2 linked regions of the Acidicapsa acidisoli genome follow. Each later gene encodes a partner of the first gene's protein in a complex. Links are inferred from orthologs where the notes say so. Each region holds a gene or a part of one and is shown in the gene's direction. Other genes may lie near its edges.

The links.
Region 2: the proteins of accC (region 1) and accD are in contact, whole or in part, in a solved structure (PDB 8UXZ), measured with the Escherichia coli proteins. The link is inferred for Acidicapsa acidisoli from one-to-one orthologs.

Annotation. Positions count from the first base shown.
Region 1 is NZ_JAGSYI010000002.1:537,036-540,219, reverse strand. The notes cover bases 324-3,184. They hold accC (acetyl-CoA carboxylase biotin carboxylase subunit), read left to right. Parts: upstream 324-1,009; coding sequence 1,010-2,359; downstream 2,360-3,184. Other genes in these bases: OHL23_RS12265 (thiamine phosphate synthase), read left to right, coding at 3,097-3,184; OHL23_RS12270 (DinB family protein), read left to right, coding at 2,464-2,967; accB (acetyl-CoA carboxylase biotin carboxyl carrier protein), read left to right, coding at 463-1,002; OHL23_RS12285 (M24 family metallopeptidase), read left to right, coding at 324-354. In the rest of the region: more of OHL23_RS12285, read left to right, coding at 1-323. UniProt on the Escherichia coli protein: This protein is a component of the acetyl coenzyme A carboxylase complex; first, biotin carboxylase catalyzes the carboxylation of the carrier protein and then the transcarboxylase transfers the carboxyl group to form malonyl-CoA.
Region 2 is NZ_JAGSYI010000001.1:1,342,874-1,346,032, forward strand. The notes cover bases 235-3,070. They hold accD (acetyl-CoA carboxylase, carboxyltransferase subunit beta), read left to right. Parts: upstream 235-1,101; coding sequence 1,102-2,040; downstream 2,041-3,070. Other genes in these bases: OHL23_RS05350 (nuclear transport factor 2 family protein), read right to left, coding at 235-481; OHL23_RS05355 (cupin domain-containing protein), read left to right, coding at 595-993; OHL23_RS05365 (PPC domain-containing DNA-binding protein), read left to right, coding at 2,157-2,729. Also shown: more of OHL23_RS05350, read right to left, coding at 17-234.

The DNA of each region.
Region 1 (3,184 bases):
GAGCGCGAGGTGTACGAAGCGGTGCTTGCGGCGCAGGAAGCTGCCGTGGCTGCTGTGTCTGCGGGAGTGGAATGCGGCGAGGTGGATGAGGCTGCGCGAGGGGTCTTGCGTGTGGCCGACATGGCCGAGGCGTTCAGCCATTCGACCGGGCACGGCGTTGGGCTGGAGATTCATGAGGGCCCGCGGATTGGCGCGGGGCAGAAAGACAAGCTGGCGCCGGGCATGGTGATTACGATTGAGCCCGGGGCCTATTTTGCAGGAGAGTTTGGCGTTCGCATTGAAGACATGGTGGCGGTGACGAGGACGGGTGGGAATGTGCTCACGAAGTCCCCGAAGGCGCTGATTGAGCTTTAAAGCCAGGGACAGAAATCAAGGATCAGGAAAGACGGAAGCCGATCCTTCGCTGCGCTCAGGATGACAACACTTTTTGAGTTGGAATGAGTTGGAGAGCAAGAGCCAAGTATGAAACCAGACGGTTTGGAAGAGTTAAAAGAACTGATTGCTTTTTTGAAAGAGAACGAGATCGCCGAATTTGATCTGGATCGGGGCGATTTCAAGGTGAGATTGAAGTTTGCTTCGGCGGTTGTGCCGCCTGCGGCTCCTGCATCGGGTCTGGATCTGGTTTCTTTGGCGAGGCTAATGGGATTGTCCCAGCCGGGCGCGGCAGCGCCGGCGATGGCCGTAGCGCCGCTGGCTGTTGATCCCGCGTCTGCTCCGTCTGCTGGTGCTGCGCCTTCAGCGCCTGCGGTAGAGGCCGAGAGCCTGCACATTATCAAATCGCCGATCGTCGGCACGTTCTACGAATCGCCTTCACCCGGCTCGTCGGCCTTCGTTTCCAACGGCGACCGCATTGAAAAAGGCCAAGTCGTCTGCATCGTGGAAGCGATGAAGCTGATGAACGAGATTGAAGCCGACGCCAGCGGCGAAATCGTCAAGCGCCTTGTCACCAACGGCCAGCCCGTCGAGTACGGCCAACCTCTCTTTGCCATTCGAGTATCGTAATTTGCCCATGTTGAGGAAAGTTCTGATTGCCAATCGCGGCGAAATTGCGCTGCGCGTCATTAGTGCCTGCAAGGAACTGGGCATTCGCACGGTTGCCGTGTACAGCGAGGCGGATCGCAATTCGCTGCATGTGCGGTTTGCAGATGAAGCCATCTGCATCGGGCCACCACGACCGGGAGACAGCTATCTCAATGTGCCGGCAGTGATTTCGGCGGCTGAGATCGCCAACGTGGACGCGATTCATCCCGGCTATGGACTGCTGAGCGAGAATGCGAATTTCGCCGAGGTGTGCCGGGTGTCGAACATCAAGTTCATCGGACCTCCGCCGGAAGTGACTCGCTTGATGGGCGAGAAGGAAAAGGCGCGGCAGGCGATGAAGAAGGCCAAGGTGCCGATTCTGCCGGGTTCGGATGGGGTGGTTGCCGATGCCGAGGATGCGCTGAAGTGGGCTGCAGAAGTCGGCTATCCGGTGATTCTGAAAGCCAAGGCTGGCGGCGGCGGACGCGGCATGCGGATCGTTCGAAGCGCCGAGGAGTTGCCGAATCTTTATCACGCTGCATCGACTGAGGCTGCGAACGCTTTCGGCAACGGCGAGCTGTACATGGAGAAGTTCATCGAACGGCCGCGGCATATCGAGTTTCAGATACTGGCCGATGAGCACGGCAATGTCGAAGTGCTTTTTGAGCGCGAGTGCTCGATTCAGCGGCGGCATCAGAAGCTGATCGAGGAAGCGCCATCGCTGAAGGTAACGCCGAAGATCCGCGAGCACCTGAGCAGCACGCTGAAGCGTTGCCTGACTGAAATTGGCTACCAGAATGCCGGGACGATCGAGTTCCTGATGGATGAGGACGGGTCGATCTATTTTATCGAGATGAACACGCGCATCCAGGTGGAGCATCCGGTAACGGAGGCGATTACGGGCATCGATCTGGTGAAGGCGCAGTTGCGCATTGCTTCCGGCGAACGGCTGGATGAGATTCTGCCGAAGAAGGTCGAGATTCGGGGCCATGCCATTGAGTGCCGCATCAACGCGGAGCATCCACGCAAGTTCACTCCTTCGGCGGGGAAGATTACGGTCTTCAATCTGCCGGGCGGGAATGGAGTGCGTGTGGATACGGCGCAGTACGCGGAGGGGGTTGTGCCACCGTATTACGACTCGCTGATCGCCAAACTGATTGTGCATGGCAAGGACCGCGAAGAGGCGATTGCGCGCATGGAACGGGCGCTGGGGATGTTTGTGGTGGAGGGGATCGAGACTTCGATTCCGCTGCACCAGGAGATCTTTGCCGATCCGGACTTTCGCGCGGGGGATTTTGATACGAAGTTCATGGAGCGATTCCTGGCGAAGCGTTCCTGAGCCGGCGGCGATTTGTTCGCAAATAATTCCTCTTTGTTTCGCTTTTTATTCGTATTGTCACGCAACTTCCCGTATGCTTATTCCGCAACGATTGGAGGTTGCTTATGGACATTCAAAAGGAACTGATCGCCGAATTCGATCGTGAAGTGGCATTGACCCGCAGAGTGCTGGATGCTATTCCGGAAGATGCGGATTTCAGCTGGAAACCGCATCCGAAGTCCTTTACGCTGGGACGTTTGGCGGGGCATGTGGCAGAGACTCCCTGTGAGTGGGCGATTTCCACGCTGACCACGGACAAACTTGAGTGGAAGCCGAGCGAAGACTGGAAGCCGTACATTCCTGCGAACAAGGCCGCTCTACTGGAGCGCTTCGACAAGGAATCGGCTGAGGCGAAAGCGGCACTGGGTGGGTTTGACCCGGCTAAGTGGGACGACAACTGGAAGATGGTGGCGGGCGATCAGACCTGGATTGACGACACACGCTATAACGTCTTTCGTAACTGGGTGCTGAACCACACGGTACATCACCGAGCACAGCTTGGCGTCGATCTGCGTTTGCTGGGCGCAAAAGTTCCCGGAGTGTACGGGCCTTCAGCGGATGAAATGTGAAGTAAGCAGGGATAGGAATCGGGGAGCAGAAGAGATTTCGTTTGGCTCGACGTATGTGACGTATGTTTTGATCCTTGAACTCTCGTTCTGGTCCCTGTTCTTCTCTTTTCTGTCGATTAGTCTTGATTCATGGGTTTCGTTTTTCCGAAGATTTATCCGATTCTGGATGTTTCTGTTTTTCCTGCCGTTGGCCGGGGGGAGTTTCTTGATCGGCTGG
Region 2 (3,159 bases), on another replicon or contig:
GGACCGACTCTTTCACTCACTTCTCGGCATCCGTATGCCATCCCGAATTCATCCATTTCCCGTCCTTCATCACAAAAACCTCCGTAGCCCGCCCCGAATTCACGGACCGTTTCCCCTTCATCTCCGTTTCCACCTCGTAAGTCGTATAGAGAATCGCCACATTCCCATATCGCTGCTCCTCGGTATGCGGAAACGCCAGCCGCACCAGCTTCCCTCCGTCGGCATGAAACTTGGCCGCAGCCTCAAAGATCGCAGCCTGATGCTTCCATTCCTTCTCACCCGCGCTGATCACGATCGCATCCGCGGGAACCAGTCTTTTGAGCGTAGGCACATCATCTGCAAACCATGCGCGCCACACCGCCTCGCGCACCTCCTTCAGGTTCCCCTGGTCTATCACGCCCGCGGCATGAAGACCCGTGGCCATGGACATCAAAACGACAATCACGATAACCGCGCTAACCACAAGATTTGTGCGACGCATCTTCCCTCCAATGTTGTTTCGTTGCTGCAGGATCCATTCACAATTACCATCATGGCATCCGGCCCCGGCCGGCTCAACTCAATCCGATCGAATCACCGCGCCATGGAGCCCGTATGCCGTCACTTACCGAATCTATCTTCACCCGCTGGTCTGACATCCCCGTCGAGCCAATGAACCCGAAAATCGGCCGCCAGTTCGTCGTCGGCACCGGCACCATGCTCGCCCGCGTCCTTCTGGCCAAAGGCGCCCACGTCCCGCTGCACAGCCATCACAACGAACAGATCACCCATATCCTCGAAGGGGCGCTCAAGTTTCATCTCCACGAAGGCCCGAACGCCGCACCGCGAGAAGTCACTGTCTGCGCAGGCGACATCCTCTGCATCCCGCCCAACGTCCCCCACGAAGCCTTCGCCCTCGAAGACACCGTCGATCTCGACATCTTCAACCCCCCGCGTCAGGACTGGATCGACCGCGACGACGCCTACCTGCGCCAGCCCGACACCCCTAAGTAATGGGTCTAAGCCACACCGCTCCAAATTTCCACTGCATCAGCTAACCCGCTAACCCGCCAAAGCGCAAAGCGCGCCAACTCGCTAAAAGCACGGAAGCTCCATATACAATTGACCGGTATGGCTTGGTTCAAGCGCCCCAACCCGAATCCTTCACCAAACGACGGCGAGCCCAACGGCGACTCCAACGGAAACTCCAGTCAGGATTTCGCGGGATCGGCCTTCGCCCCGGTCTCCGATGATGGTTCGCCGGCCCGAGTCCGCACGGAAGGTCTCTGGGTCAAGTGCCCTGGCTGCCGGACCATCCTCTTCAAAGCCGAGCTTGAGGCCAACCTCCATGTCTGCGCCAAATGCGGCCATCACTTCAAAATCGGCGCACTCCAGCGCATCGAGCTTCTCCTCGAACCCGGCTACACCTTCGTCGACGGCAATCTGCGCTCCACCGACCCGCTGAACTTCACAGACATCAAGACATACAAATCGCGCCTGGCCTCAGCCCAGAAACAGACCGGTCTCAACGATGCAATCGTCACCGCTCTCGGAAAAATCGGCCACCACGACGTCGTCCTCAGCGCCATGGAATACGCCTTCATCGGCGGCAGCATGGGCGCCGTCGTCGGCGAACAGATAGCCCGGGCGATCGACCGCTCCCTTGCCACCCATCACCCGCTGATCATTGTCGCGGCATCCGGCGGCGCGCGCATGATGGAAGGCGTCGTGAGTCTCATGCAACTCGCCAAGATCGCCAGCGGCCTCGCCCAGCTCGACGAAGCTCGCATCCCATACATCTGCCTTCTCACCGACCCCACCACAGGCGGCATCACCGCCAGCTTCGCCATGCTCGGCGATCTCAACGTCGCCGAACCCGGCGCGCTCATCGGTTTCGCCGGTCCTCGCGTCATCGAGCAGACCATTCGCCAGAAGCTCCCGGAAGGCTTCCAGCGTTCAGAGTTCCTTCTCGAACACGGCTTCCTCGACGCCGTTGTCCCCCGCAGTGAACTCAAGTCCTATCTGGTCCGTGCATTGGACTTCATGGCCGTGCCCGCCTGACCCTGGTCCTGGTCCCGATCCAAAGTCCGACCTGAGGCCCTGTAAGGTTAGAATGGTCGCTGCAATCCTGCTTGCACAACGTTTGTAGTGACCATTTTTCTCTCAGGGAGCCTCGCATGAAAGCCGCACTCTTAGCCCTCTGCGCCGTGACGATCCTCTCGGCCGGAACCGTTCGCGCCCAATCCCCAACCCCGGAATCAGATCTCATCAATCCCGCCCGCCCGATCCCCACCGGCAAAGCCCCAGCCATGCAGGTCAAGCTCGTCAAAGACACCCCGGAAGAAAAGATCTACGCCATCGTCTTCCTCAAGGGCGACGAGGTCCTCAGCGGACTCACCGACTTCGCCATCAAGTACAAGGTTGGCGACGCCCACTTCACCGGTATCGGAGCCGTGAGCTCAGCCACCACCGCCTGGCTCGACCTCGAAAAGAAGATGTATCACCCGACCGTCACCAATCAACAGGTAGAAGTCCTGTCCCTGATCGGTGACATCGCCGCCTTCAACGGCAAGCCCGTCGCCCACATGCATGCAATCCTTGGCCGCCGCGACGGCACAACCGTAGGTGGTCACGTCTGGGAACTCAACGTCAATCCCACAGTGGAAGTCTTCCTCACCGCCAACACCACCGCCCTCGGCAAGCGACCCGACGCGGCCAGCGGCCTCAAACTGATCGATCCCAATCTATAACTTCAAAAAGCGAGTCGAAATAGGAGTTTTGACTCGCTGCAGCAACTGATTGCGCAATAGACCGGTTATCTAACTCGGTCAGTTCTGATCGTTAGTTTTCACCCTTCCTGCGCTTTTAGTGCTGCGACACAGGCAAGACACAATCGCCCGGCTGTTTAAATCTAACGCTACTTATTCTCATAGAATTAACAAAAAGATACAGGAAACCATAGTCGCTACTGGGATGTCATGAAACTGTAAATATCAAAGAAACAATCGGTTGCGCACCGCGATCCAAACGGCCATCCGCGTGCATTCATATCTTCCAGATTCCCAGCATTCCACGTCTGGTATTGCGCCAGCATTCTAGGTTTGAAGCGCATAAATGTCGGTATGACACACCGGCCAGCCCCAATGTCCCCTTGATAAACGACAAAATCTGGAAGGAAGA